DNA from 2 places in the Arthrobacter sp. lap29 genome. Region 2 is predicted to be linked to the other one. Evidence: riboswitches for the same ligand, from Rfam matches in the RefSeq annotation. Region 2 holds a riboswitch; the other holds the start of a gene.
What was found. A riboswitch is a leader RNA that binds a small molecule or an ion and turns the genes downstream of it on or off. The one in region 2 is predicted to bind cyclic di-AMP.
Positions count from the first base shown of each region.

Region 1: linked by a shared signal. The riboswitch ahead of RY113_RS07335 (transglycosylase) and the one ahead of RY113_RS09305 (M23 family metallopeptidase) in region 2 are both predicted to bind cyclic di-AMP.

Region 1 covers NZ_JAUCEK010000003.1:386,890-401,806, forward strand. The annotation lists gene RY113_RS07290 (response regulator transcription factor) at 1-228, opposite strand, end outside; gene RY113_RS07295 (hypothetical protein) at 423-563, opposite strand; gene RY113_RS07300 (hypothetical protein) at 735-1,175, opposite strand; tRNA gene RY113_RS07305 (tRNA-Ser) at 1,547-1,636, opposite strand; gene RY113_RS07310 (DNA glycosylase AlkZ-like family protein) at 1,705-2,877, shown strand; gene RY113_RS07315 (hypothetical protein) at 2,888-3,346, shown strand; gene tadA (tRNA adenosine(34) deaminase TadA) at 3,397-3,891, opposite strand; gene upp (uracil phosphoribosyltransferase) at 3,914-4,552, shown strand; gene RY113_RS07330 (SUMF1/EgtB/PvdO family nonheme iron enzyme) at 4,608-5,399, opposite strand; gene RY113_RS07335 (transglycosylase) at 5,366-6,070, opposite strand; cyclic di-AMP (ydaO/yuaA leader) riboswitch at 6,074-6,277, opposite strand; gene RY113_RS07340 (MarR family winged helix-turn-helix transcriptional regulator) at 6,498-6,998, shown strand; gene RY113_RS07345 (MFS transporter) at 6,999-8,273, shown strand; gene RY113_RS07350 (winged helix-turn-helix domain-containing protein) at 8,920-9,756, shown strand; gene RY113_RS07355 (histidine phosphatase family protein) at 9,868-10,389, shown strand; gene RY113_RS07360 (YhgE/Pip domain-containing protein) at 10,407-12,443, opposite strand; gene RY113_RS07365 (ABC transporter ATP-binding protein) at 12,440-13,375, opposite strand; gene RY113_RS07370 (N-acetylmannosamine-6-phosphate 2-epimerase) at 13,602-14,288, opposite strand; gene RY113_RS07375 (ROK family protein) at 14,320-14,917, opposite strand, start outside.
Region 2 covers NZ_JAUCEK010000004.1:364,394-379,310, forward strand. The annotation lists gene RY113_RS09275 (molybdopterin molybdotransferase MoeA) at 1-650, opposite strand, end outside; gene RY113_RS09280 (DUF6457 domain-containing protein) at 661-999, opposite strand; gene RY113_RS09285 (NTP transferase domain-containing protein) at 1,003-1,689, opposite strand; gene RY113_RS09290 (TetR/AcrR family transcriptional regulator) at 1,864-2,544, shown strand; gene RY113_RS09295 (MDR family MFS transporter) at 2,803-4,482, shown strand; gene RY113_RS09300 (NlpC/P60 family protein) at 4,624-5,421, opposite strand; cyclic di-AMP (ydaO/yuaA leader) riboswitch at 5,426-5,627, opposite strand; gene RY113_RS09305 (M23 family metallopeptidase) at 5,778-6,587, opposite strand; cyclic di-AMP (ydaO/yuaA leader) riboswitch at 6,593-6,854, opposite strand; gene RY113_RS09310 (metal-dependent transcriptional regulator) at 6,957-7,652, opposite strand; gene serC (phosphoserine transaminase) at 7,883-9,010, shown strand; gene RY113_RS09320 (DUF3027 domain-containing protein) at 9,140-9,649, opposite strand; gene RY113_RS09325 (cold-shock protein) at 9,661-10,041, opposite strand; gene RY113_RS09330 (hypothetical protein) at 10,241-10,480, shown strand; gene RY113_RS09335 (helicase-associated domain-containing protein) at 10,501-12,270, shown strand; gene RY113_RS09340 (DNA repair helicase XPB) at 12,263-13,912, shown strand; gene RY113_RS09345 (class I SAM-dependent methyltransferase) at 13,996-14,829, shown strand; gene RY113_RS09350 (sulfatase-like hydrolase/transferase) at 14,861-14,917, opposite strand, start outside.

The DNA of each region.
Region 1 (14,917 bases), on a different contig from region 2:
GTCCAAAACCAGCACGTCCGGGGCAAAGTCGCGGGCGATCTTCAGCGCCGCAAAGCCGTCATTGGCCGTGGCCACGTCCCAGCCAGAGATTTCCAGGCCACGGCGCATCAGATCCGCTAATTCTGGTTCGTCATCCACCACGAGTGCGCGGATGGGTTCGCCGTCGGCGCGGGTGAGCGTGGGCAGGGCGGCCGGTGGTGTGGGCGTCTCTGATGAAGGGTTGGCCATGCCTTCATTCTCGGGCATCGAACCAGACGGTAGCTGGATGTTTACTGGGATTTCTATGTGTCAGCGGGGTGGTATTTATTCGTGGTGACGGGAACTTCCGGTCTATCCGGGGCGTTTAGTGGAACGTTAGTTGCACACAGAACGCACAAGAGCCCCCAGCCGGTGCCGGGGGCTCTTGTGGAAATCTTTTAGGGTTAGAGACCGAACCAGATCAGCCCGAAGAAGCCGGCGATGCCGATGAAGACGGTGACGGCTCCGATCACAGCTCCGGACCGGCTGCCGTTGTCCTGTTCCTGCGCGCTTGCTGAGGACTTGTTTTGCGTTTGGGTGCTCAATGACATTCCTTTGTTTGAAGGCCCAAGGGGCGTAGACCGGGATCGGCGGCTGTGTTGCCGCAGGTGCTTTGCAGGCAACTAAAAATATTCCACCGGCAATAGCGGTGACCCTTCCAATCTACCAACGGCCGCCTGAAAGGCCCAAACGCCGCCCAGTTCCCTGTGCGGCGCCTAGCCAGTGCGCCGACAGCATCGAGTGCGCCGAGGATCTCCGGCGCCTGCTAGATGCGGTTGGCGGAGCAGGTACTGCTTGATCCGGTGCACCGAGGAGTCGCTTAGGGCGATGACCTGATGGTCCCAACGGGCAACTGCCGCCTGGATGTCATCGACCAGCTGGCGGCCGTTCTGTGCTGCAGCAAAGGACGTCTTAGCCACGGCTGTGATGATGGCATTTGTGTTCCCAGCCCGGTACTCGGTCAGCGCGCGGAAATAGGCGTCAGCGCGCTGGGCGAAGGCGAGAACGTCCGCCATAAGGCTGGGGATCCGAGTGTGGTGATGCGGCACAAATGTCGCAGCGTGGCGGGAGATGCTGCCGCTGCCAACCCAAACCTGTTCATTGCGCCAATGGCCTGTGTATTCAGGAGTAGTGTCCCGCAGCAGTGCATCGTACATCGCGATGATCGAGTCCTAATCTAACTGGTATGAGCGCGAGATGGTCGCGGTTATGACACGAACGTTTGCGACCACGAGCCGTGCGTTGTCGGACTTTGACCGGCTTATCTCCGCGAGAGCCACTTTGCTGGCGCTGGGGGTGAGGCTCTCCACCTCCGCACTGGAGACAGACTCCCTGCGCAGCAAGATAGGCGCGAACGGGGCGGTAATCATTCCGGCTTCAGCGTCGAACCTGGCGAGAAGAGGAGCGCAGTCACAGCTTGCGGGGACCTTGCGTGAGATTCGATGGCAGGCAAGCGCAATCTGCACCGAAAACGCACCTGATAATCCCTAAAAATGACGAAAACCCCCGGTTTCCCGGGGGTTTTCATTGGCGGTGACGGTGGGATTTGAACCCACGTTAGGCTCTCACCTAAACAACATTTCGAGTGTTGCACCTTCGGCCGCTCGGACACGTCACCAACGGCTCAACCTTACCGGGTCAAAGCGCTACAACAAAAATCATGGGCCCAGGGTGCACAATGGTGCCATGGACAGCGCAACGCGACGTGCTTGGAGCTGGCACAAACAAGGCCTTGACGGGTCACTGGCCGGCAGCGACGCCGCCACGGTGTTGAGCCTGGCGGGCTGGGCCCGCTCCGTGGGCGGCGCCAACCCTTACCTGACCTTGTTCGCCCGTGCTGGCATTCGCCGGGAACAAGCTGATGCCGACGTTGCGGCCCTGCGCATCCATGAACTTCCGACGGCGCGCGGCTGCACCTATGTGCTGGGCGAGGACGATTTTCCGTGGGCGTTGTCGCTTGGCCGGGGCGCCGCTGAGGCAACGGTGAAAGTGTTGGACAAGCTCGGCGTCGAACGTGGAGAAGTGGCCGCGCTGGAGGCGCAGACCCTGGAAATACTAAGAGACGCCAACGGCCCGCTTGATCCGAAACAGCTCAAGGAACAGTTGGGTGAGGCGGTGCGCAGCCTCGGCGATGCCGGTAAGAAGAAGGGTGTAGCGACCACGCTGCCCACAGTGCTCGGGCTGCTGCAAGCTGATGGCCGCATTCGCTGCGTACCCGTCAACGGCAGGCTCGATCAGCAGCGCTACGCCTACACTGCATGGGATCTGAGCCCTGTCCATGAATCGGGAGAGGATGCGCGCGCCATGCTCATGGAGAAGTACTTGGGGTGGACCGGCGGGGCAACGCTGAAGCAAACCCAGTGGTTCACAGCCTTCACCGTGGCGCAAACAAAGGCGGCGCTGGAAGCTGTGGACGCAGTAGAACATGAGGGGCTGTGGATGCTGCCACGGGATGTTCAGGCAGCCGAAGATTTCACCCTCCCGCCAGAGGAGCAAATCCAGTTGCTGGCTGGCTCTGATTCCCTCTTCCTGCTGCGCCGGAACGCAGTGGAGCACTTTGCCGGTGATGACGGGGACCGTGCGCTCCTGAAAACAAAAGTTGCCCTGCAGGCCGATCTGCCGGATCACCCCATCGTGGACCGCGGGCGGATCATAGGGCTGTGGCAGTACGATCCAGGCGGGCAGAGAATTGCCCACTGGCTCTTCGAACCACCGAGCGCCCCCGTGAGCCAACGCATAGCCGAGGTGGAGGAATTCATCCGCGAAGACCTGGGAGATTTCCGCTCCTTCAGCCTGGACTCGCCCGCGAGCCGGCAAAAACGCATCGACGCACTCAACGCGGCGGCCGGGCAACGGTAAGGCGGCCGTGATGCGAAAAGCAGCAGGAATTGTGGCGGCAGTGCTGCTCCTGTCAGGAACGGGCTGCGGCCAGCCGGTCGGAACCTTTGGGGGCGACGGCTGCATGCCGCCCTCGTTCTCGCTCAGCGCCGATGCTGCCCGCCCCGGAGAGTCTTTCACCATCAGTGCCGATGATGCCACATGCAACCCTCGCTATGGTGACACCGCGCAAATCCAGCTCGAAGTCATGGATGGCTCCGGTGTAAAGATTGTGGACACCCTGGCTCCCATGAACGACGCCGGCGGGTTCAGTACCGCCGTGACCCTCCCCGAATCTGCCGTCCCCGGCACAGGATCTGTGGCTGCCTTCCCTTATAACCTGGACTGGTGCGATGACACGGGGCGGAACAATAGGGTGGGCCATGGCGCAGCAGAAATCCACAGGGCTTCCTGTGTGCTGCCCTCGCAGACGCTTACCATCGAGCCCTAAGAGCAGCCACTGAACCATTTTCTGGGGGTTGCCACTGAGGCCGCAGGCTACTAGCGGTGGCTACTAAAGAAGTCCCTTAACAGTGCCGCGCATTCGTCCGCGCGCACACCGGGGAATACCTCCACCCAGTGGTTGAGCCGGCGCTCACGCAGCACATCAAAGACCGACCCTGCAGCGCCGGCCTTCTCATCCCACGCGCCAAAAACCACGCGTGGAATCCGGGCCAGAACTATGGCACCGGCGCACATGGTGCAGGGCTCCAACGTGACTACCAGGGTGCAGCCGGCCAGCCGCCACTCACCCAACTTTGCGGCGGCCGCCCGGATCGCCACTACCTCCGCATGCGCCGTGGGATCGCCGTGGGCTTCACGCTCATTGCGGCCCACGCCAAGGATTTCCCCGTCCGGTCCAAGCACTACGGCGCCAATGGGCACATCCGCCGTGGCAAGGGCCAACTGTGCTTGGTCAAGGGCAAGACCCATCCAACCATCATGCAAAGCCGTGGTGGTTGTCTCTATTGGGTAGAAATCAGAGGTGTTGGGCACGGCTCAATGGTAGCTTTTATTCATGCGCGTATTCGTTGCGGACCATCCGCTTATTGCCCACAAGTTGACGGTCCTGCGGGACAAGACCACACCGTCACCTGTTTTCCGCCAGCTCACCGAGGAATTGGTGACTTTGTTGGCTTACGAGGCGACCCGCGGAGTGCGGGTGGAGCCGGTCAATATTCAGACACCGGTGACCTCCGCCGTGGGCACTGGACTGGTCAAGCCCACACCACTGGTTGTCCCGATTTTGCGCGCCGGGTTGGGGATGCTTGAAGGCATGACCCGCCTGCTGCCCACCGCCGAAGTAGGCTTCCTGGGCATGGCACGCAATGAGGAAACCCTCGAGGCCATTACCTACGCAGAACGCCTGCCCGAGGACCTGACCGGCCGTCAGGTGTACGTGCTGGATCCCATGCTGGCCACCGGCGGCACCTTGATTGAGGCGTTCAAGTTCCTCTTTGACCGCGGCGCCGCGGACATCACCTGCATCTGCCTGCTCGCAGCGCCGGAAGGTCTGGCGAAGCTGGAAGCCGCTCATGGCGGGCGTGACAACGTCCACGTTGTGCTTGCATCCATTGATGAGGGTCTCGATGAGAACTCCTACATTGTGCCGGGCTTGGGCGACGCCGGCGACCGCCTCTACGGCGTGGTGGACTAACTCTCGCCGTTAGCATGCGGCTCACGGCTGTGTGAGAGGACGGGCTGGAGGGACACTAGCGGGATTTTAGCGGTGTCCAGCCCACAGGGCGCGGGCCAGTGATGGCCGCACGTTCTTTGTCTGCGGCTGCGGACCAGCCCTGCGCTAGACATGAGCCCGGTGCGCCCACGGGCCCGCGCGCTACCCGGAATCCCACATCCTCAAGGACCGCATCCGGGGCGCTGCCCCGGCGGACCGAGGCCCGGGCACTCCACGGCGGATCATCCCAACCGGCGCCGCGCAGGCTCCTGTACTCGCCGTAGCGGGCCGTGTCCGCGTAGTCCCAGCACCACTCCCAAGCGTTGCCGATCATGTCAAACAGGCCGTAGTTATTGGGTTTTTTGCCGGCGACTGGTTGCGGCCCCTCAACCGCGTCCAGGGCAGTCCACGCAATCTGGGCCAACTCGCCGTACACCGCGGAGAGCGTCCCGCCACGCGCGGCCCACTCCCATTCCGCCTCGGTGGGCAGGCGGTATCCTTGTGCTGCCACGTCCCACTCGACGCTGCGCCCGCAGATTTCATAGGCCGGGGTGAAGCCGTCTTGCACCGAGGCTGCATTGCAAAAGTCCACGGCCTGAAACCAGGTGAGCCCATGCTGTGGAAGCCCGACGGCGGTTGACGGGGTCCCGCTATGCTCCATCACCTTGTGCCACTGGGCTTGGGTGATCTGCGTGCGGCCCAGAGTGAAGGGCGCCAGGGCCACCTCGCGGTGTGTCCCGGAGCGGGCATTACGTAAGGTGATGGTGCCGCCAGGAATCTCCAGCGTGTGCAGGATTAGTACCAGCCCACGGATTCGGAGTGGCCCCAAGCGCCGCAGGGTGAACCGTACCGGTCCTGGATGTAGCCCATTCCCCAGCGAATCTGAGTTTCATAATTTGTGGACCAATCACTTCCTGCGCTGTCCATCTTGTTGGCAGGCAGCGACTGCGCGATCCCAAAGGCACCGCTGGAGGCGTTTTCGGCGGAGGTGAGCCATTCGGACTCGCGCTGCCACAACTGGCTCAGGCAGCTCATCTGATCTGCTCCCCAGCCGAAGGATGCCAGCTGGGTTGAGGCGAAGGCCCGAGCTGCAGCGGGGTCATCCACGGCGCCGGCACGGGCTGGCGGGGCGGGTGTCTCTTTCGCCACCGGCTTGACCGCTTCCGCTTCGGCTTTGACAGCGGCGGCGATAGGGCCGGACGTGGGGGAGGGCTTTGAGCTGACAGTGATTCCGGAGAAGCTGATAGCTGCGTCGGTAGGAGCGGAGATGGCAGGGGCGCCCTGATCTACGGTTGACGCCAAGCTGCCAATGGAGCTCGCCGCGGCATCATCACTAGATGAATGCGAGGCCACCGAGCCTGCCGCAACAAGTACACCTACGAGCGATGCGGCTGCCACGCACTTGGTGGCAGTGGCGAAGGCCGAGGTGCGCAGGACCGAGGGGCGGCGGCGGCTGGCAGGCTCGGCGCGGCGACGGCCGCGCTGGGGGGTTGAAGACATGGAGGAGCCTCTCTACGCCTGCGAGGTGAGCTGTCGGGAACGGACTAGAGAATCCGGCCGTGCAATGGTCCGTGGCAGCTTTCACTGCTCATAATCGGCTGTTATTGCACTGGCTTAACCCCAAGGGCTTCCAAGTGAGGAAGGCCCGCAAATAATGGGTCCCCCGTCTCTGCCATGGAGAAGTTGGGAAATGGGCGGGGGCAGAGCTCGGCGATCCGTCCATTGATGCCAAGAGCCGATGGTGGCTCAGCGGGCACTTCTGCCAGCGTAACCGAACCGGAACCCTATGTCACATTATGGTAACGACCTTTGTAGCGGGTGAGCCACGTAATATTTACTTAGCAATGCTAAGGATCTAGAGTTGCAAGGAGGATATATGAAACTAGTTTCTAACTAGGCAGATTTGCAATGAGGTAGATGAGCACTGATGGCTAAGACTTCCCAGCACAATACCGCCCCTGACGGCACCATTTTGGACCACACCCCTGATACTGGCCCCTTAGCCGCGGAACTGCGCGTGGCAGTAATGCGTACTTCGAGGCGGATCCGGGCTGAGGCAGCCACCGGGGAACTTAGCCCCGGGCGCTATTCGGTACTTGCCGGACTCATGGGTGCGCCCCGCACTGTGGGAGAACTGGCCGCCCGGGAACAGATTGCGGCCCCGTCCATGACAAGGATCGTCAACGATCTGGTGGTGGCCGGTTTTGTGAGCCGTGGGGAAAACCCGCTGGACAAACGTCAGGTACGTATTAGTATCACCAGCCTTGGAAGTGCGGCCCTGCTGCAGGCACGGTCCATGCGGACTGCGTGGCTGGCGCAGCGGCTAGCGGCGCTTACTCCCGCACAGCAGGCCACGCTCCATGAGGCCTCAATGATTCTGCAAGCTATGAGCGCACCAGAGATGGGCATGCAAGAGGTGAAAGCCTAGATGAACTCCATGTTCCGCGCCCTGAAAGTGCATAACTATAGGCTCTGGGTAACAGGGGCTTTGGTGTCCAATATTGGTACGTGGATGCAGCGTGTTGCCCAAGACTGGTTGGTTCTGACCGTTTTGACCCACAATTCCGGAACGGCTGCCGGCATCACTACGGGCCTACAGTTCCTGCCCATTGTCTTCCTTGGTCCCTACGCCGGGCTGCTCGGTGACCGGGTGAACAAGCGCAAGTTGCTGCTCATCACACAGACAGCCATGGGACTTTGTGCGTTTTTGTTGGGAATGTTGGTTGTTACGGGGGCTGTACAACTGTGGCATGTATATGTACTGGCACTTCTTCTGGGTGTGGCCAGTGCCTTTGACGCACCGTCACGTCAGGCCTTCGTCTCTGAGGTAGTTGGAAAGGACGACATACCCAACGCAGTTGCGCTGAACAGTGCCTCCTTCAACTTAGCTCGGCTGGCAGGCCCCGGCGTTGCCGGTCTGGTCATTGCCCTGGTGGGCACGGGCCCCGCCTTTCTTATCAATGCCGCCAGCTTTGCCGCCGTCATCTTTTCCTTGTGGCGGATGCGTACCGCAGAACTTGTCCCCGCGGTACATGTGCCCCGAGCCAAGGGGCAGATCCGCGAAGGACTGGTCTATATTCGGCAGCGGCCAGATCTTCTGATGATCATGGTCCTAGTATTTTTGGTGGGCACCTTTGGCATGAATTTCCAGATCACCAACGCACTCATGGCCACCACCGTGTTCCACTTGGGACCAGGGGAGTACGGGTTGCTCGGCTCCGTCATGGCGATTGGCACGCTGGGTGCGGCCTTACTGGCGGCCCGGCGAAAGAACATGCGCATGATGTACATAGTTGGCGGTGCTTTGGCCTTCGGTGTCACAGTGGGCATAGCTGCCCTGATGCCGAGCTACGTCCTGTACGCGCTGGCTCTAATCCTCGTGGGGCTGGCCTCATTAACATTCATGAACGCTTGCAACACCACCGTGCAATTGACCACCGATTCTGCCATGCGGGGCCGGGTGCTTGCTGTGTACATGGTGGTCCTTCAAGGTGGGACACCCATTGGGGCACCACTTGTTGGTTGGATTGCCACCGAGTTTGGGGCCCGGTGGTCACTGGGGATGGGGGCCGTTGTGGCGTTCGTGGCGGGCCTGGCCGCACTGTTCTTGATGAACAGGCGCAATAATGTGCGGCTGCGGGATCAATTCAAGAGTTTGCGGCCTGCGTGGATGGTGCGGGGACTGCGCCACACGGCGGGATAGCCAGAGCAATCGGCAATCAGCAATCAGCCGGAGCAATCAGCGAGCAGCAAAAGTAAACAGTGAGCGCCCGGGGTCCTCTAAGTAAACATCTGTTTACCTAGCGTGAAAATCTGGGAGAAAGCTGGGCGGACCGGCCAACTTGCCGAGGGCATCTTAGCCATGCTTTTGAACGCGCTGAATAAATTTATACGAATGAGCATATTGTTCGAACTTATTGATCTCAAAGCACTCAATAATGTTATTTTCTTTGACGCAAAGCGTCATATGGCCACAAAGTGAGAGCAAAGCAACAGTATCGGCTTGATCACAAATTAGAGCACAATCTCACATCGTGGACACTTTGGGGCTATGTTACTTGCAAGTTCCCTTTGTTACGTAGGACACTGGCAAGTGTGAACACCCACTCAGTAAATTCTGCAGCCGCAGCAACTGCCCGCCTCGGATCGACCGGACGGTTTACGCGTGGTTGTCGAATGCAGTCCTAGCTCACATTCCTGGCAGCCATCCCAGCGCACCACGCGTTAGGTACGTGCAGCTAGCCTTGCCCTTGGGTCGGCTCTGGAGACAGGGCTTTTCGGTTCTGTAGGGGCAGAACCACAGGAAGCATTCGCGCCGTCCTCACACGGCCATACACCTAGGTAGTTCAATGTCAGTAGCATCCGGATACGTCCACATCTCTGTCCGCAACGCCGCCAAGGCCGTTGCCCGCAACACCAGCCAAGGTGCTGGATACCGCAGCTCACACCAAGAGCACGCCGGCTACCGCGCCGATACTCCCAGCGCCGCTGCCCGCTTGCGCGCCGTCCCGGCCGCTGACAGCAACCCCATGACGGCGCCCACGCCCGTTATTGCCGGCGGCGAGGCAGATGTGCTCCGCGGCGTCAGCCCCGATAACGTTGCCCGCGGCTTTGTGCTGTACGTGGGCGTGGACGAGGACACGGCCGCCGCTGCGGGAACGTCCTTGGCCAAGCTTGCACAGGACATTCGTGCTTACGCACAAACCCTTGTCCCGCAGGCCCAAAGCTATGCAGCGGTGGCGATTGCGCCGTCGGACGCGGTGGGAACCCCGCTGGACGTGGTCCGTTCCACCTTCGGCGATCCCACAGTGGCCAGCCGCCAGCGTCAGGAACCCGTGCGCACCCCCGCCGCGGAACAGCGCCCCACTGGCGTGTTGATTGACCTGGCCCGCCGGGAAGTACACCTGGACGGCGATACCCTGAACCTCACCTTCAAGGAGTTCGAGCTGCTGAACTACCTTGTGGAAAACGGCACGCGTACCGTAGGCCGCGACGAACTCTTGAGCGGGCTCTGGTCCAACGCCGATGAGGTCCCCAACGAGCGCACCATCGACGTGCACATCCGCCGCCTGCGCTCCAAACTGGGCCGCCTGGCCAACACCGTGCGCACCGTCCGCGGCGAAGGCTACCGCTTCTACGAGCACCCCGAAGTGGTTGTTTGGGCTGCGCCGGAATACTCCATCTAACGCCCATAACTGAAGGCTCTAGTAGCGCTCCTGAACATGCACGACGGCGGATTCCCCACCTGGGCGGGGAATCCGCCGTTGTGCACTTCTAACACTCACTAAACTAGAAGAATGAGCGAACACCACATTAAGCGGCTGATCCTAATGCGCCACGCCAAGGCGGCATTTCCGCTGGGCGTAGAAGACCATGACAGGCCACTGGCCCAACGTGGCCATACCGAGGCGCCCCTGGCTGGCAGATGGCTGATGGAAAACTCGGTGGTCCCGGACTTTATCCTGTGCTCATCAGCGCTGCGCACCCGTCAGACGTGTACCTGGGTGTGCCAGCAGCTCGGCGAGAAGGCACCCACCCCCAAGCTGGAATCGGGCCTCTATGCGGCCGGAGCCACCTCGATGCTTTCGGTCATCAATCACGTGCCAGAAACCGTGGGTACCCTGATGGTGATCAGCCACATGCCAGGTATCCAGTCGCTGGCGCTGCGGTTGGCGTCGCGGGAATCAGACCAGGACGCCTACATGGATCTGGCCTCAGGGTTTCCCACGAGTGCGTTTGCCGTGTTTGAGCACAGTGGCGACTGGGCCACCCTTGACGGTCAGGACGCCACGCTGGTGAACTTTGTGGTGCCGCGTTAGCCACTCTGCCGGGTGGCTCAGGCCTCCATCTCGGGCATGAGGGTTTTCAGTGTCCAGGTCTTCTTCTGGTGGACGGCTGCCCAGGCCATCACGAAACCGAGGACCATGTAGCCCAGTAGGCCCAGGACTATTGGCACCAGCGCTGCAATCTCAGAGCCGTAAATCAAGTGGCGCATGCCCTCCACAACATGGCCCATGGGCAGTACTTGGTGCATGATGTGCAGGGGTTCTGGGGTTGTCTGCCAGGGGAAGGTGCCGCCGGAGGAGACCAGCTGGAGCACCAGCAGGATCAGCACCACGAACTTCCCAGGTGTCCCCAACAGGGCCACGATCCCCTGGATCAGCGCCGTGAAGGCCAGCGAGGCCAGCATGAGCAGGCCCAGGGTGAGCCACGGGTGGCTTGGTTCCAGCCCCAGCCCAAAGTGCACCACGGCGTAGAGCAGCAGCGCCTGTGCGGTGGCCACCGCGGCAAAGGGCAGCCAGCCGCCAATGGCAATCTTCCAGGACGGGGCGTTGGAGGCCAAGGCCCGCACCGTCAGCGGACGCATCACCTGCACCAGCATGAAGGCGCCAATCCACAAGGCAAGCACCAGGAAGAACGGTGCCAGACCTGAGCCGTAGTTGGCCGCCTGGGCCTGGGATACGGAGTCAATGCGGATGGGATCGGCAATGACACCCGCCGCGTTCTCCTTGTCCTTGTCATTGGGGTTAGGAACCGAGCCTGAGCCACTGCGCAATTGCTTGGCCAGTTCGTTGGCCCCTGAGGAGAGTTTGCTGGATCCTGACTTCAGATCACCCGCGCCGGTATCCAGCTTCTTGGCGCCCGCTGCCAGCGCTTCTGCGCCATCTAGGGCCGTGAGCTGACCATCAGCAAGAGTGCCGGCGCCTGTTGAGAGTTCCCCGGCCCCTGCGTGGGCTTGCTCAATAGCCGTGGTGAGCGCCGGCGTAGCGCCTGCCAATTTTTTGGCCCCGTCGGCAACCGCAGCGGCCCCGGTAGCGAGCTTTTGCACATCTTCAGCGCTGGCGGAGAGCTGGTTTTTCAAGTCAGAGATGGCGGGGCTTGTGGCGGCTGTCTCCAGCCGGGTACGGATCGTGCTTGCTTGTTCCTGAGTCAGAGTGCCGTCCGTGACCAGCGAATCGAGCTTGTTGTTGATGGCGGTGTTGACGGCGTCGTCAAGCTTCTCGGCCGATCCAATGGCGCCCTGAACCTTAGAGTTCAAGGCGGCGTTGCCTCCTGAAACTGCTGCCGCACCATCAGAGAGTTGCTGCGTATCATCGGGTAGGGTGGCCGTTTTCGTCTCCAACTGGCCCAGCCCGGTGTTCAGTGCAGAGGCCCCGGCCTGCAGCTGCTTGGTCCCGGCCACCAGGTCCTTTTGTCCAGCTGCCAGCTGCTCGGCTCCCGTGAGGAGATCCGAGGTACCTCCCTTGAGCGTGCCCACCCCGGTGTCCAATGTGGCGGCTCCGTCCGCCAATTGTTGCGCCCCGTCAGCAGCCTTCACAAGCTGCGCATGGATGGTGCCATAGCCGGTGAGAAGGGAGTTGGCGGTCTGTTCGCCTACCTGCTGGGCAACGGAGGCATGAACCTGGGTGGCTACTTTATCCACAATGGAGGTCAGCAAATAGTTGTTGGCGTCATTAGTGGTCACGCTCATCATGGCCTGCGTGGCGGAATCGAAGTTTTCTGGAGACGCCAGATTCGTTGAGAAGTCCTTGGGGATGATCAGGGCAAAAGCGAATTCACCGTCTTTGACCCCATTGTTTGCCTCCTCGGGGGTGGCCACGAGTTGCCAATCGAACTTGTGGTCTTTGATGAGGGTTTGGGCAACTTCTTCGCCTACCCGCAGTTCCTTGCCGTCCTTAGTCACGGCGCCTTCGTCTTGGACCACTACCGCGGCCTGGAGCTGGTCAAGGTTGCCGTACGGATCCCAATTGGCGTACAAATACACGGCCCCATAGAGCAGCGGGACCATCACCATGGCCACAATTGTCAGCTTGGGCAGGATCCCGCCCGTCATGCGCTTGAGTTCGGATAAGGCCAATCGCAGGATGGTCATTTGCTTTCCTCTGGATCGCTAGTGCGCTCAAGCACGACGCCGGACCCTGCCGTGGGCTCAACATCGTCACCCATGCCGGTGGTGGGGAGTGAAACGGTCTCTTCCGAAACGGTGTCTTCCGAAACGGTGTCAGGGAGGCCGGAGGCCGCTTGCGGGCCAGGATCGGAAGGCCGCGAAGACGATTCCAGCCCAACCCCGCCTGTATCCTGCCCGGCCTGATCGTCGGCGTCCTCGCTACCATCCCCATCGGCTTCCCCGTCAGCGACACCGCCGGCAATATCCTCACCGGCAACAGCCGTGGGGCCGTTCCAGTCCGAGGGGATGCTGCCCACCACGGCTACCACGATGAGTGGCCGCAGCGGGGTCTCGGAGCTGGCGTCAGCGCCGCGTCCCAGTTCGCCGGTGGCGAGCCGGGTGAGGAGGGGGAGCCAGGCGTCGGTGTTGGCTGTGTGGCGGTCGGGGGAGTCGATGACCACCAGATCCACGCAGCTGTCCGCAAGGGCGAGCTCGAGTTGGAGGTGCAGGAGCCGTCCGGAGTCAACTTCTTCCACCCATTTATCCAGGATGTCCCGGAAACCGTGTCTAACCAGCCACTCGGTGGGGCGGGTTCGGTCACGGAATTTCAGCGGGACTAGGGCCAGATCTTCCGAGGCGAGGGAGCGGACCGTGAGGTGGTGTTCTGGCGCGTTGACCTCGGGGGCATCGATGATGGCGCTGCGGCGCCGCAGCGTGGCCATGGAGCCCTCATGTCCCATGGCGACGGTGCCGGTGGAGGGTTTTATCCGCCCTGTCAGAGCCAGGGCAAGGGCTGTGCGGCGTGATTGGCCGTCTGCCTGAACCAGGAGCAAATCGCCCCGAAGTGCTTCCAAGGTGGTGGCTGGCAGCAGAGTGTGATGCCGGCCGTCAATATGCAGCTGGTGGGTGGTGAGCATGTGGGGCGCTCCTTTGACAGGGGGGTGAGCTGGATAAAAATATCAGAACCGACTAGTCAGTGCAAAATTTTGTGGGATGCTCACATGTCACTGTTCCATATGAAGCGCTTCTCAGGTTCCCTCTGACGGGTCAAGATGGCAGGCGCCGATGCGCTCCGGCACGCCACGCAGAAGGCCCCCTCCGCCGTCGTAAATGACGGGCAGAAGGGGCCTGCGGCGGGAAACCCTAGGCGTCCAGTGCTGCCTTGAACCATCCGGTGATGGAGGATGGGTGCGTAATGGCCGTGCCCACCACTACGGCAAAGGCGCCGGCATCCATGGCTGCGCGGGCCTGGGCGGGGGAGTGGATGCGGCCTTCAGCGATGAGCGGGGCCCCCAAGTTGGCGGCGGCAATCTGGGCGATCAGCTCCAGGTCCGGGCCGTCAGTTTTGGGCCGATCATCGGTGTATCCGGCCAAAGTGGTGCCGATCAAATCCGCCCCAGCCTCGGCCGCGGCAACGGCATCTTCGAAGGAACCACAATCTGCCATGACCAGGGAGTTCGAGTTCGAGTGCACGCCCGCAATTGTCTCTTCAAGGCTCAGGCCGTCAGGACGGGGCCGGCGGGTTCCGTCAATGGCCACAATGTGCGCACCGGCGCTGGCACAGGCGAGAGCATGGCGCAGCGTGGGGGTGATGAAGACGCCGTCGTGCCCGTCTTTCCAGAGCCCAATCACGGGAACTTCCACGGCGGCCCGGGTGAACTGGATGTCCGCAATGCCCTGGACCCGGATGGCCGCAGCGCCTCCGGTCACGGCTGACGCCGCCACCTGGGCCATGGTGCGAGGATCGCGCATGGGTTCGCCCGGGTACGCCTGGGCGGACACTACAAGCTGCCCGGCAAGGGCATCAAAGTTGGTCAATTTCAGTGTCATCGTGACTCCTAGAAAAGCTGAAAAAAATAATTTAGTGGTCAAGGACCAAGGATGCTGCGCCCACAATGGCGGCCGTGTTTCCAAGGCTCGCACGCACCACGGGCACCTGGGACAGCGGCGCCAGAAGTTCAGCACGCAAAGCCGTTTCCATACCAGCCCACCACAGCTCGCCGGCGTCCGCCAGTCCTCCGGAGACAACAACCACTGCTGGATCCAAAATGTTGATCAATCCACCCACTGCTTGCCCTGCTGCCGTGGCAGCTTTGGCGATGACACTCAATGCCAGATGGTCCCCTGCTCGGGCTGACTCAAATACGGCCCGGGTGTCCGCCAGTGTGGCACTTCCGCCATCGCGGCGGTAGGCGGCGTGGATGGCCGGGCCTGAAGCAATGGCTTCCACGTGGCCCACGTGGCCGCAGGAACACGGTAACGGGGTGCCGCGGTGGACCGCCAATGGTGAGGCGAAGTGCCCCATGTGGCCACCCACAAAGTGTTCGCCAAGAACGGGCTGGCCGTTAATGACAAAGCTGCCGCCTACGCCCGTTCCAAAAGCGACCATGAGTGCGGTGGCCGCGCCTGCGCCGGCCCCGTGGCCGGCCTCGCCCAGTGCGTGGGCATGCACATCATTG
Region 2 (14,917 bases):
TCATCTCCCGTCAGGACAATCTTGACGGCGGGCCGCCCCATCACGGGAAGTTCGTCGAGTCCGCCCAGGGCGGCCAGTGATACGTGTGCCGGGTTCAGCATGACTCCTGCCTTGATCAGCAATTCCGCTTCAGCAGCCTCCTGACCAGCAGGGCGGATGTGCTGGCCGTTTTTTGGCTCTCCCGGACGGGCACCAGCCCCACGCACCAAAATCGGCAGGCCATCCTCGTCGGTGGAGATCTCGCCCGATTCGCTGCGCAGCACAGCCTTGGCGCCGGGAGGAATCAGCCCACCGGTGACTATAGGTGCGGCCTGCCCCGGGGTGATCCGACTGCCCTTCTCGGCCAGAATCCATGGCGGACTCCCCGCAACCGCCCACCCATCCATGGCTGAGGATGCATAGTGTGGCATGGCGTGGCAGGAGACTACATCTGCCGCGAGAATTCGCCCCACAGCCAGTGCGAGTGGAACAGTGTGGGCAGCCAAAGGACGGGCCACACTCCACGCGTGATCGCGGGCTTCGATCCACGTAAGGGGCAGCGCCCGCGACTTCGCAGCCTGCGCGGCAACCCCCTCAGCGGCTGTTGCCTGGGCAACCCCCTCAGGGGCATCTCTGGCAACCTCCCCGGCTGCCATACTGGCACGATTCATCTTGGTCGCCCTATTGTCCTGCGGAGTCAGTGGAGTCAGTAGCGCCTGCGGAGTCAGTGGCGCCAGTGGCGTCTTCAGCCGCGGGCGCCTGTGCTGCCGCCAACTGCTTCGCCATCCGAAGAGTTACCTTCATGGCTGCCTCCTCGGTGGCCTGGCCCGAACCTGCTGCCAAACCGGCAGCCAACCCGGCAATGAAGGTGGTCAGCGGTGCTGCCGGACGCACGATTGAATGCGCCGCAACCCCTGCCACGTTTAAGACAGCGTGCACGTCGACCTCAAGGTCACCAATTTCAAAGGCATCCAGCAATGTATGCGTCCACTTTTGCAATAATTCGTCGTGATCTTCCAACGCTCATCCTTCCGCAGCGGGCGGCCCGGCCGCGATCCCCTGCGAACGGGCGTCCGCCCAAGTATCAATGTCTGCCGTCAGCTGCGCTGGTACAGCAACCTCCAACATGTTCAGCCTAGCAATCAGGGAGAAAACCGAAGCATTCTCCAGTCTGTGTGATGCCCGCGCCGCATCAGCCGCCGCACGTAGTTCCGCCAGCGGGTAGATGGCCGCCAACGGCTGCTGCTTGCCCGCAGCCACAGCCATGACCCCCTCACCGGGCGAACAATCAGCAAGTTTTGCCACCAAAAGACGTGCCACCTCGCCAGCATGGGGCATGTCGCAGGCAAGGACTAAAACATGCCCGGACTCTCCTGCCAAAGCTCCTGTACCCGCAGCAATGCCGGCCGCCGGACCGCAATAGGGCGGGTTCTCCTGCACCGCCACCGCCTGCCCGCGGTGTTTGGCAGTTGCCAGCCAGCCAGCAATCTTCTCCACTGGACCCACGACGGCGATGCCACCGTCGCCTTTTCCTGCCCCGGACGCCGTGGTCCGGTGGGCTGCGATGACGCACGCGGCAGCGTCCACCGTGCGTGCCAGTAGCGTTTGTTCCTCGAGCATGAGCCCCGCTTTGGCCACCCCGCCCAGTCTTCGCGAGAGTCCGCCGGCCAGGATCAGGGCGTGCAAATCTCCTCCGTCAATGTCAGTCATGGGGCCATAGTATCGGCACTGAGCAGCTGAGAATTCTCCACACCCTCAAGAGCTCAGCGAAAAATGAAAAAGTATTTGTGCACTCATTGCAAATTTGCAGGAACTGCAATTATTCTGACTTTGTGCCCAACGGAACAGCGTGGCACAGACTGCGCACCTTATTTTGGAGCCGTCATGAAAATTGATCTGCCGAACCACACAGCATCTCAACTCTGCTCCGATGATGATTCCGATCAGCATTCTTTGCGGAGTAGAAAACGTGCCGCGACCCGCCTCACCATTCGCCGCGAAGCCATTGCACTGGGACTAGCCCACGGCTATGAAAACGTCACAGTGGAGATGATCTGTGCCGCAAGTACCGTCTCCCCGCGCACCTTCTTCAACTACTTTGGCAGCAAGGAAGGCGCCTACATTAGTGCCCATAAGCCACTGCCCACGGCGCAACAACACAGGGACTTCGTGGAAGGCGCCGGGCCCAGTGTGTTCCGTGAACTCTTTGAACTCATCTGCGGCACCTTCCTCGCAGCGGAAACGGATCTGGAACTGTTCCAGGGCAGGCACCGCCTCATCTACCAAACACCCGAGCTGCTAAATAGGGAAAAGTCCCGCATCAGTGAAATGGAAGAAATCTTTGCGGGGTACGTTCTGGAGCGTTTCCAGCACGAGGGGCGCAGCACCACGGACACCCCGGATCTCGAGGACGAGGCGCATATGGTGGTTGCCCTGGCCTCCGGGGCTCTGCGGTTTGCCTTGCAAAAATGGGTTGCTGGCAATTTCACCGCGACTAGGGAAACACTCATGCGCACCACCTCCGCACTGATCCAGCGGGTCACCACCAACGAACACTGGCCCTGAGCACTCAGGCGCCCGCCGCCTGGCCCGCCCCACACCTGAGGCGCCCTGCACTTCCGGGGCACTGCACTTCCGGATCCACTCACTTCCGGGCGCACTGCACTTCCGGATCCACTCACTTCCGGGGGCACTGCACCCCTTGAGCACCGCCCCCAACGCAAAGCCGGCGTGACCGGCCAAGGCGACGGCACGGCGTCGTACTACTTTTGACAATAGATACCCAAAAACTCCTGCACATCATCCGGCCGCTAGGAATCAGCCATGACTTCAACTACCAAAATTGTGAATCCCCCCGCAGCATCGGATCGCCGCAGCATTCTCCTGGTTTTCGCAGGACTGATGTTGACCATGCTGTTGGCCTCCCTTGACCAAACAATTTTCAGCACGGCGCTTCCCACCATTGTTGGCGAGCTCAATGGCGTCAACGAGATGCTGTGGGTCATCACGATCTACATTTTGGCCTCCACCATCATGCTTCCCATTTACGGCAAACTGGGCGATCTCATGGGCCGTAAAGGCCTCTTCATTGGGGCCATCTCAGTGTTCATTCTCGGTTCGATCGTGGGCGGTCTGGCACCTGACATGACGTGGCTGATCATAGGCCGCGGTGTTCAGGGCCTCGGTGGCGGCGGTTTGATGCTGCTCTCTCAAGCCATCATTGCCGATGTTGTTCCCGCCCGTGAACGTGGCCGGTACATGGGTATCCTAGGTGGCGTGTTTGCCCTATCCTCGGTGGCCGGGCCGCTGCTGGGTGGCTGGTTCACCGACGGGATCGGCTGGCGGTGGGGCCTGTGGATGAACATCCCGCTGGGCTTGCTCGCCATTGTCTGCGCCATCTTCTTCCTGCGACTGCCGGCCCATCCAAAGGTTAAGGTCCGTGTGGATGTGGCTGGCATGGCACTTCTTGGCATCACCTCCACGCTTCTGGTACTGGTCAGTACGTGGGGCGGCACCAAGTACAGCTGGGGTTCCCCGCAGATCATTGGTATGAGTGCAGGCACGGTACTTGCCGCCTGCCTGTTCGTCTGGGTGGAGAGCAGGGCTGAGCATCCCATCATGTCACTGCACCTCTTCAAGGACCGCAACTTTAACCTAACGACGGCGGCCGGGCTCATCACCGGAATTGCCATGTTCGGCACACTGGCCTACATGCCCACGTTCTTGCAGATGGTCACGGGAGCCAATGCCACCCAGGCAGGCTTCCTCATGATCCCCATGATGGCTGGCTTGCTGGTCACCTCGATCCTGTCGGGGCAGATCGTCAGCCGCACCGGGCGGTACAAGTGGCTCCCTGTTGCGGGCATGTTCATTGTGGCTATTGCCTTGGTACTGCTCTCCACCATGTCCGCCACCATGGAGGTCTGGTTGATCTGCTGCTACCTGGCCCTTATGGGAATTGGACTGGGCACCTCAATGCAGATTCTGGTGTTGATTGTGCAAAACCAGTTCCCCAACTCGCAGGTTGGCATGGCCACCGCATCCAACAACTACTTCCGCCAGATCGGCGCTTCGCTGGGTTCTGCCGTGGTGGGGAGCCTCTTTGCTCACAGGCTGGCAACACTGCTGACAGAGCGTATCCCGGCTGGCGCGTCCGGCGGCAGCGGTAGCACCGGCATCAACTCTCTGACACCGGCTATAGTACGGGCGCTGCCTGAGCAATTGCGCACCGTGGTGATCGGCTCCTACAGTGACGCGCTGACACCCATCTATGTTTACATGGTGCCGCTACTTGTGCTGGCCGGAATCCTGTTAATGTTCGTCAAGGAAATTCCGCTGGCCACCTCCATCCACCATGGCGGACCCGCCGAGGATGCCCAAGGCAGGGATGGGGTGGGTGCACACGGCGCCGACGCTGAGGGTGCCGGTCCGGAGGGTGCCGGTCCGGACGCTCTAGACGTGCCGGATCAGGAGCTCACTGTTCATCGCATACTCCCGGCTTAGACGCGCGGAATACTTCCCAGGTAGCCGGATGCTCACAGCGCTCGAATATTCAGGGACCGCGGGTACTCCCCGGATAGACGAGGGATTAAATGCCAAAGCCCCGTCGAATGACGGGGCTTTGAGCACGAAAGCTGGTACTACTTAGTGACCCACTGCAATGAAGACCGGTGCCGAGGCTCCCGGTATGCTGGCTCCGGCGATCTGGGTGTTTCCCATGTAACCGCCGTGAACTGCCTGGCCGTTGCCAATGTAAACAGCAATGTGGGCCAGGCCCACGCCACCATCTGCATAGTAAATCAAGTCGCCGGGCTGGGCTTCGCCCTGGGATACTAGCCGGCCCTTGTTCAGGTAGTCACCAGGCCAGCCTACCCAGGAAATCCCTGCAGCAGACAGAGCGTTGCGGACCAGCGCGGTGCAGTCCTGAACCACACCAAGCTGAGCCAAGGCAGCGCTGGCAATGATTGAGCCGACTCCGCTATTGGCTACTACCTTGGGAGCTTCCGGCTCAGGGCTAGCAACGGTAAGCGTCGGAGCTGCTGCTGCTGTTGCTGCTTCTGCTACTGCAGGTGCTGCTACTGCTTCAACTTCGCTGGACTGGGCCTCTACAACTGCCGGCTCTTCAACTACTACAGGAGCCGGGGTGGAGGTGATAGCGGGGGTGGCGAAGGAAATCTTCACCGTGGATGCTGCCGTGATCGCGGAAGCAAGTTCCGTGTTCAGGTTCAGCGTGGTAGCACCGTCGGAAGCGCGCTCCACGGTGGGAGTTGCAGCGTTTGCGGCGATACCTGAAGTCAGTACCAATCCTGACGCTGCTGCGATTACAGCGGCCTGACGACCAACCCCACCGACATTGAAACTGACGGCTTTCGTGAGGGTGGAGATCGGACTGGTCTTAACAACCTCGGCGCGGTGGCGCCCAAGGGCAGTGTTTGAAGCCAAGAAGGATTCCTCTCCCAAAGCCTGCGAGGTAAGCTGTCGGATTCGGATGGGAGTCACCCGGCCGCTCCACGTTGGCGCACGTAAGGAATTTCTTCCTATTCAGTGTTTGAACGCTTCGCGGCTTCACCCCTAGGGTTTCGCAAAAATAACGCGAATCCCGATTATTGGTTCCCCCGCCCCTGCCAGACGATTGATACGAACGGACCATGAGTAGTGGCAGAGCTAGGCAATCAACTCATGGACGCCGACTTGATTCAAAGTTGGCGCGATTACGACGGTACAACAGATTTTTCCCAATGTCACGTTCAGGTCACGGTCCTGTGACTAAGTCGTAACTAAAAGGGCCTGTGGAGGAGTTAGAGCCAACCCATGGGATCGACAACTTCATCGTCAATAATGACTTCAAAGTGGAGGTGGCAGCCTGTGGAGGCGCCCGTTGTTCCGCTGAGGCCTACCTGGTCTCCGCGCTCAAGCTTCTGCCCCACCTTGACGCCGAGGCTGCTCATGTGGTTGTAGGAAGTGGACAGACCGTTACCGTGGTTCACAACAACCCTGTTGCCGCCGCCGTAATTGTGCCAGCCAGCGAACGTCACTACGCCGCCTGCGGCAACAAAAACGTCGGAGGAGCACGGGGCGGCAAAGTCCTGACCAGTGTGCTGTTCACCGATTTGGCCGGTGATGGGGCTGATGCGGTTTCCGAAGGGTGAGGTGGTCTCAATGTGCTTCAGGGGCGCTGAGAGGGTTCCCTTGGCCGCCTGAGGGGCCACGTTGGAGGCGTTGACCTTCAGCGTTTCCTTCAGTTGACCATCGGGATTCAGGGCGCTGGCAATGTCCGGAGTAGCAAAAGTAATGGGGATCTGAGCGCCGGCTGTGACTGGACTCTCCAGTGAAACCGCGGCTGCAGCATCCATGGGGAATTCATCCGCACCTTGGGCTGAGGGAAGCGTGACAGCCAGGACCAGGCCTGTGGCTGCCATGGCAACACCCATTTTCTGGCCGGCGCCGCTGGAGGCTCCGGCACGCAGCAGCTGGGCTACTGAAATTCCTGAAGGGGCAGCTGCCCGCTCTGCGGCAATCAGTTCACGTCGGCTCCCGGGCACTGACATGAGCTCATGAGTTGCCTGCGATGACGCGCGACGGCGTCCCCGCTGTTTAACCTCTGACACTAAAAACCTCTCTACATAAAGCACCTGCGAAGTTAGCTGTCGGATTCGGATCAGAGAGTGTAACTTTCGATCCGGCCTACGCCCTTAGGCACACGCATAGCCATGGCGCAGTCCAACAGGATGCTGCGTCAGGGTTGTTGCGGGTATTGCATTCGAGTGTGGACTTCACCCCAAGACGGCCTATTGGGCCGTCAAAAGTGGTTCCCCCGCCCTTGCCTAAATGATTACTGGCCGGGCTGCGAAGGCAAGGTTCGGTGTCGCAGAACGGTAACGCTTTGATTACGGCGTCAGATAAATACTATACGGCACAAGCGGTAAACGTAACAATTCCGTTACCTGTTCTATTGAAAATGCCGTGTCAAAAATCTCTTAACCCATGGAGACGAACACGTGGGATGCCACTTCTGGCGGCAATTCCAAGGCGCCTTCAATGCCGGGAACCCGTACGGAGATGTACTCGCCCACCTGGGCTAGGGAGATACGGGCCCCTGGGCGCAGCCCACCCTCATCCAATTGGAGCAGGAGCTCGGGCTCCACCTGTATCCTTTCGGACAGCCGGTGGATGATCACTTCCTGTTCGGGAGCATAGGCGGCCATGGCAGCAACGAGTGTGACCAATCCGGCAGCAAATAAGGGCGCCACTTCGCCACCTAGCTCTTCCAACCCCGGAATGGGGTTTCCGTACGGCGATTCCTTGGGGTGGCCTAGCAAGTCGAACAAGCGCTGCTCAACTCTTTCGCTCATGACGTGTTCCCAACGGCAGGCTTCTTCGTGCACATAAGCCCAGTCCAGACCAATAACATCCGCGAGAAGCCGCTCCGCCAGACGGTGTTTGCGCATGACACGGGTTGCCTTCTCACGGCCGGCTGTGGTCAGTTCCAGATGCCTGTCACCGGAGACGATCACTAAGCCATCGCGTTCCATCCGCCCAATGGTCTGGGAGACTGTGGGCCCAGAATGGTGAAGGCGTTCGGCGATGCGGGCCCGTAGAGCCACAATGCTCTCTTCTTCCAATTCCAGGATGGTCCGCAAATACATTTCAGTCGTGTCAATCAGATCGGCCACGGCAGCATCCTCCTGTTTTGGGCAAGAATATTGAGCAAAGTCTTTTCATCTCTACGTTAGCCTGAATACCATACCTGTTGGTAACCAGTCCATCCCTGGCAGCCGTTCTCCGTTGAACAATATTTTTCGTTTCCCACTCATTTTTCCGCTCAGCGAACTTCTACGGCAGAATTGGCAAGAGTCCTTGATCAACCAAGGAAACTTCCATCGCTTAAATTTTGGAGCCAGCTGTGAGCGAATCCACGCCCCTCACCATTCCCGCCAACCTGCACCCGGCCGACGGCCGCTTCGGCGCCGGCCCCTCCAAGGTCCGTCCCGAGCAGGTCGCGGCACTCTCCGAAGCCGGCACATCACTGCTTGGCACCTCCCACCGCCAGGCGCCCGTGAAGAACCTTGTGGGCGATGTCCGCAGCGGCCTGAAGCAGTTCTTCAATGCACCCGACGATTACGAGGTGATTCTCGGCGTGGGTGGATCCACCGCGTTCTGGGATGTTGCGGCGTTTGGTCTGGTGGAAAACAAGGCACAGCACCTCTCCTTCGGTGAGTTTGGTTCCAAGTTTGCCTCCGCCACCAACAACGCCCCGTTCCTGGCCGCCTCCTCCATCATCAAGGCCGAGCCCGGCACGCGTCCGGTGTCTGTTGCCGAGGCCGGCGTGGACGCTTACGCCTGGCCGCAGAACGAAACCTCCACCGGTGTTGCCGCGCCCGTAAAGCGCGTGGCCGGTGCCGATGACGGTGCGCTGATCCTTATCGATGCGACCTCCGCAGCCGGTGGCCTAGCCGTGGACGTGCGTGAGAGCGATGTTTACTACTTCGCCCCGCAGAAGAACTTCGCCTCCGACGGCGGGCTGTGGCTTGGCCTGTTCTCTCCCGCCGCGCTGGAGCGTGCCGCCCGCATCGCGGCCTCCGACCGCTGGGTGCCGGACTTCCTGAACCTCAAGACCGCCATTGATAACTCGCTGTTGAACCAGACGTACAACACGCCTGCGCTTTCCACACTTGTCACCTTGAACAACCAGGTGCAGTGGCTCAACTCCAACGGTGGCCTCGATTTTGCCTCGGCTCGCACCGCGGATTCCGCCGGACGCCTGTACACCTGGGCCGAGGAATCCGCCGTGGCCAGCCCGTACGTGGTGAACCCCGAGGACCGCTCCAACGTCATTGTGACCATCGACTTCGATGAATCCGTCGATGCCGCTGCCGTGGCCAAGGTGCTGCGCGCCAACGGCATTGTGGACACCGAGCCCTACCGCAAGCTGGGCCGCAACCAGCTGCGCATCGCCACGTTCGTAGCCATCGATCCCGAGGACATCACAGCATTGATCAAGTGCATCGAGTTCGTCATCGAAAACATCTAATAGCAATTAGCCAGCAGCCCACGAAGGCACAGCAGGCAAAGTAAACACAGTAAAGGCCCCCTCCGGAGAACGGTGGGGGCCTTTACTGTGCCTACTGTGTACTAACTGCTTTTGCTAGGCGTTAGGGAATTAGTCTTCTGTGTCTTCTGAGGCGCCGTCTTCTGAGCCGCCGTGCTCCGAGTGAGTATCGCTACCGTGCTCAGCGTGCCCGTGCCCAGCCGGCCCATGGGCAGCAGCCAGAGCGGCAGCCGCTTCTTCTTCCTCTTGCCGATCCTCCGGGCGAACCCGATCAGACCAAGGCACCCACGGCGGTGCCAATACAGAGCTCTCTGTAGGCAACATGCCCACTTCATTGACAGTGGAGTACTTGCCACGCGCAATCCGGCTCAAGGAAGCGAACCACACCCACCCGGCATAGCCCGGCTGAAGAGATTCGAACAAGTGGCTCACGCAGCGAACACCTTCACTGCGGGCACCCAGATGCTTGCCAATGAACGCACCATCGGCAATGGTCAACACCGCGTCGCGCGCAGTATCGACGTCGGCCGCAAGGAAAGCGTCCGGCTTTCCCACCCGCCACGCCGGAACACCGGGCAGCGGTGCAGGAATGGCGGTTGTAGTGCTGGGAATTTCGGTCATGGTGGGCACCGTTACGCGTCGAAGTTGTCGGCAACCTTGCGCAGCGCAGCAGCAATCTTGCTTGCGTCGCCGTCAGGATATTTGCCGTTGGTCAGTGAACCAACCGAGTGTTCAAGCAGGGAAAGCAGGTCCTGGACAATGGGTGCAAGATCCCGGGCGGGCATCCGCTTGGCCTTCGCCACGGAGGCGCTGCGGTCTAGAACCTTCGCGGCCATGGCCTGAGCGCCCTTGCGCCCATCCGCCACACCAAATTCCAGCCGCATGCCGGGCTTGATGTCACCGGCATCGGCGGGCAGGGCGTTCGCGCGCAAAAACACCTCGCGGCCGTCGTCGGCGGCAATGATGCCAAAGCCTTTTTCGTTGTCGTACCACTTCACTTTGCCGATAGGCACTTGCTTTACCCCTTAAAAGTTGAAATTCGTGAAACGCATTCCGCGCCTGCGCGGTTGCTCTACGCCGTTCCCGGTCCCGGGAATCTGGCGGGCGGTGCCTGCAATGGCGGGTTGTGCAGCTCTACTGAGTACTAGGTTACCGCCTTGATGAAACCCGTGTGGCTTTGTGCCACACCTGTCCGCTGTTAGCGTTATGACTATGAGCCCCCATTTTTCTGCCCCGCAACGGTTGAACCGCGGCTGGGCGATCTTCAATTACACGGCCATGGCGCTGGCTGTCATCGCCCTGATCGCCCTCATTGTGGTTCTTATCAGCAAGTGGGCCGGCGGCCTCCCCTGGCCCGGATTCAACTGGATTGCCATGCTCGCCCTTCCCGCAGCCTTCCTGATGATGGGCACCAGCGTCCTGTACGCAGTGGCCGCCCGCCGCCGCTCCTAACCCGCCTGACTCGCTGCTCTATGGGCACCTTGGCGGCGTTTGCGGCGGATCTTGCCAACCGCCCGGAGCCGGCCCTGCGCAAACTTCTGCTGCTGCGCCCCGATGCCTTGAACCCGCCGGTGCCCACATTCGCGGCCTTGGCTGCCCGGCTTTCCACCGCCTCCTGCATTTCCCGCGCCCTCGATGCACTCAACGCCCCGGCCCTGCAACACCTTGGAACCGGCCCGTGGAATGCTCAGACTTCCCCCAACTCTTCCCTTATGCCGGAGCTCTATGCCCGCGGCCTACTGCTCCTTCAAACGGATAACCAGACGGACGACGCCGGGACCGGGCACTACATGCATGCCCCCTATGTGCTTCCCCTGGCCCTTGTTCCCAACCCGCAGATGCCCTCCTCAACTCTTCCGCCCGAACCTGTGGTGCGTGCGGTCACCGAGGCTGTGTGCAAGAACGCGGCGGGAAGTGCCGCAGATGCCTTGTTACGATCCGTCGATACGCTCGCGGACCTCGCTGCGCACACACCATTGCAGGCGCTTCGCAGTGGCCAGTTCGCGGCACGTACAGTGCGCCTCGTGGCCCAAAACTTGGAAACGGATGAACTACACACCCATTTTCTTCTGGACCTGTGCGCCACGGCAGGGCTGTTGACGTTCCAGACTTCCACCCGGGACTGGCGGTGGGCAGCCCCTTGGTGGAGCGAGCTGGAACGGCAGGAGCAATGGGTGGGCTTGATCCGGTCCTGGCTTAGCTCCCCCGCAACAGCTGGCGAGCCAGCACTAACTAGCAGGGCGAGGCTGCTGTCAGTGGTGGCTGGCAGACCGGCTTGTGCCCCGGTCGCCGTCACCAGCTCTGCCACCACCTCTGTCTCGCCCTCCGGGATCACCTCAGCCGGGGCCCTGAGCCTGAATTCAGTCGTGGAATCTTATTTGTGGAATCACCCGCGTACAGCAACGGCGGAGGTGGCAGCACTTCCGGAATTACTCACCCACTTGGAATGGCTGGGTCTGACGGGCGCCGGGGCCTGCAGTTGCGCCGGGGACGCCGCCGCCCGGAACGATTGGTTACAGGCTGCGAGCGCTGTGGCGCAGCTCTTGCCTGCGGCGATTGATCGCTTTGTCATTCAAGGCGATCTCACGGCCATCGCCCCGGGGCCCCTCCTTCCCCACATCGCGGCACAACTGAGGTGCGTGAGCGTTGTGGAGGGGCGGGGTCCGGCCGGAATCTTCCGTTTCAGCGAATTGTCCCTGACCGCTGCCATGGGAGCTGGCATGTCCGCCGAAACCATCCTAAATTTTCTCAAACGGTATTCAAGCACAACTGTGCCACCATCATTGGAATTTCTTATTGCGGAAGCGGCCCGGGCGCAAAGAACGCTGGCGCCAACTCCCACACAATGCCTTTTTGCACCCCAGCAACCGGCACCCCCGCACTGGGTGGGGGACGCGCCATGGCCAGGCTCCGGCGTCGTACTTCTCGAAGAAGTGGAAGCACAGCTGGCACTCTTACGGGCGGCAGGGAAAAATACGGCCGGGAAAAATGAGGCAGGGCAGGGTGAGGTAGGGCCCGCCCTGGTGCTGGAGGGGGTGCGCCGAGCTGTTGCCTGCGGATTGAAGATACGGGTTCATGCGGTCAATAATGTAGGCGTAACTGAACACGTGACGGCGGTGCCAGTCTCATTTTCGGGTGGGCTGCTGCTCACCCGCCTGGCTGACACCGGCGCGCCCCGGCGTTTTAGTATTCACCGAATTCAGAGTGTGGACGTGCTGGAAGGAGAGGAGCTCCGTGGCTGATGGCCCGCTGATTGTTCAAGGGGATAAGACGATTCTGCTGGAGGTGGCGCACCCGGATGCGTACGAGGCTCGCCACGCCATTGCCACCTTCGCCGAGCTGGAGCGCGCGCCGGAGCACGTGCACAGTTACCGGATCACCCCGCTGGGGTTGTGGAATGCGCGTGCCGCCGGTCACGACGCCGAGCATGTAGTGGACGCCCTCCTGCGCTTCTCCCGTTATCCAGTGCCGCACCCGCTGCTGCTGGATATTGCCGAGACTATGGCCCGGTATGGCCGGCTGCGGCTTGAGAAGGACCCCGTGCACGGGCTGGTTCTACGCAGTGACGATGAGATGATCCTGGCCGAGGTCAGCCACACCAAAAAGGTTGCCGCGCTGCTTGGTAGCCGCATTGATCCGCTGACGGCGGTGGTGCATGGTTCTGCCCGCGGCGAGCTCAAGGCCCTGCTACTCAAGGCCGGGTGGCCCGCCGAAGACCTTGCCGGCTATGTTGACGGGACGGCGCACCTGATAGCGCTGACGGACGGCACGGCGCCGGGACAGTGGACGTTACGCCCCTACCAACGCCGGGCCGTGGAGAATTTTTGGGCCGGAGGATCAGGCGTTGTAGTGCTCCCCTGCGGTGCCGGCAAAACCATTGTGGGCGCGGCGGCCATGGCGGCATCGGGAACCACCGTCCTGATCCTTGTCACCAACACCGTCTCAGCCCGGCAATGGAAAGCGGAACTGCTCAAACGCACCTCACTGACGGAGTCGGAGATTGGCGAATACTCAGGTGCCGTGAAGGAAGTCCGTCCCGTCACCATCGCCACCTACCAGGTCCTGACCACGCGCCGCAATGGCATCTACCCGCATCTGGAACTGCTCAATGACCATGACTGGGGACTGTTGGTGTACGACGAAGTTCACCTTCTGCCTGCCCCCATTTTCCGCATGAGCGCGGATCTGCAGGCCCGCCGTCGTCTGGGGTTGACCGCCACCTTGGTGCGGGAGGATGGCCGCGAGGGCGAGGTGTTCGCCCTGATCGGCCCCAAGCGCTTTGACGCCCCCTGGAAGGAAATTGAGGCCCAGGGTTATATTGCCCCAGCAGATTGTGTTGAGGTTCGTGTTGATCTCTCCCGGCCCGAGCACCTTGCCTATGCCACAGCGGACGACGGCGAGAGGTACCGTTTGGCGGCTACCTCACCGGCGAAGACGGTTGTTGCCCAGGCTCTTGTGGCCGCGCATCCCGGGGAACAAATCCTGGTGATGGGCACGTATCTGGACCAGCTCGACGAGTTGGCGGAACGGCTGGATGCACCCCTCATCAAGGGCAACACGAAGGTGGCAGAACGCGAACGGCTCTTTGAGGACTTCCGGCAGGGCCTTATTTCGGTGCTGGTGGTCTCCAAGGTGGCCAATTTTTCCCTCGATCTGCCGGAAGCCTCAGTGGCTATTCAAGTCTCCGGATCCTTTGGTTCCAGGCAGGAAGAGGCGCAACGCCTGGGCCGGCTCATGCGGCCCAAGAAGGATGGCCGGACCGCACGCTTTTACACACTCGTGGCCCGCAATACCGTGGATGCCGAGTTCGCCGCCAAACGCCAACGCTTCCTGGCCGAACAAGGCTACGCCTATCGGATCATTGACGCCGCGGACATTCGCTAAAGACTACAGTTTTTGAAGGCGCATTAACTTGGCCGCCGAACTTGCCACGTGTCGGTTGGCACTCGGCGGAGTAGGATCAAAAAATGCGGGGCCCTCCGCACTTTGCTCGCGCCAAGGGAGACGCCATGAACACCGAGGAGTCTGTTGCCGCCCACTACGGACGCGGCAAGGTAGAGGAACAGTTACTGGGGATCATTAAGGCCGGCGGCGGGAACCCCGAGCACTTTGCCCCAGCCGATCTGCACGGCGCAGACCAGCTCCACATTGGTGGGGCAGCCGCAACCACGCGCATAGCCCAGCAGTCGGGCATCAATGCCAGCACCCGGGTCCTTGATTTGGGGTCAGGTACCGGCGGGGTATCCCGCCATATAGCCCACAGCTTCGGTGCCACCGTTCACGGCGTGGACCTCACCCCGGAATTCGTGGAGCTGGCCCGCTCACTCACGGCCCGCACTGGACTCACTGACCAGGTGGCGTTCAGTCAGGGGAGCATCCTCTCACTGCCCTTCGACGATGATTGCTTTGACGTGGCTCTCCTGATCCATGTGGGGATGAACATCCAGGACAAGGACACCGTCTTTGCCGAGGCGGCCAGGGTACTGCGTCCCGGCGGTGTCTTCGCCATTTACGATGTCATGCTCATGGGCGGGGACGTTGAAGGGTATCCGCTGCCGTGGGCACTCACGGCGGACACTTCCTTTATGCAGCCTCCGCTCGCCTATAGCGACGCCCTGTCCCAGACCGGATTCATTGTGGACAGGGAGGCCAAACCGTTGGCTCCGGGAATTGCGTTTCTGGAAAGAGCCACCAGCTCAGGAGGACCTGCCGGGGTGGATTTGCCCGCCATGGTGAACTTGCTGGCGGCCTTCCGGTCAGGGGTTTTGGCACCCGTGGAAATATACGCCCACCTGGGCTGAACCCTGCACTCCAGCACTAGATTCGCCCGTCCTAGACGCAGGCCCCGCCCACGTGTCTCCCCCAAGCCTCGTGCAAGGCGAGGAGTTC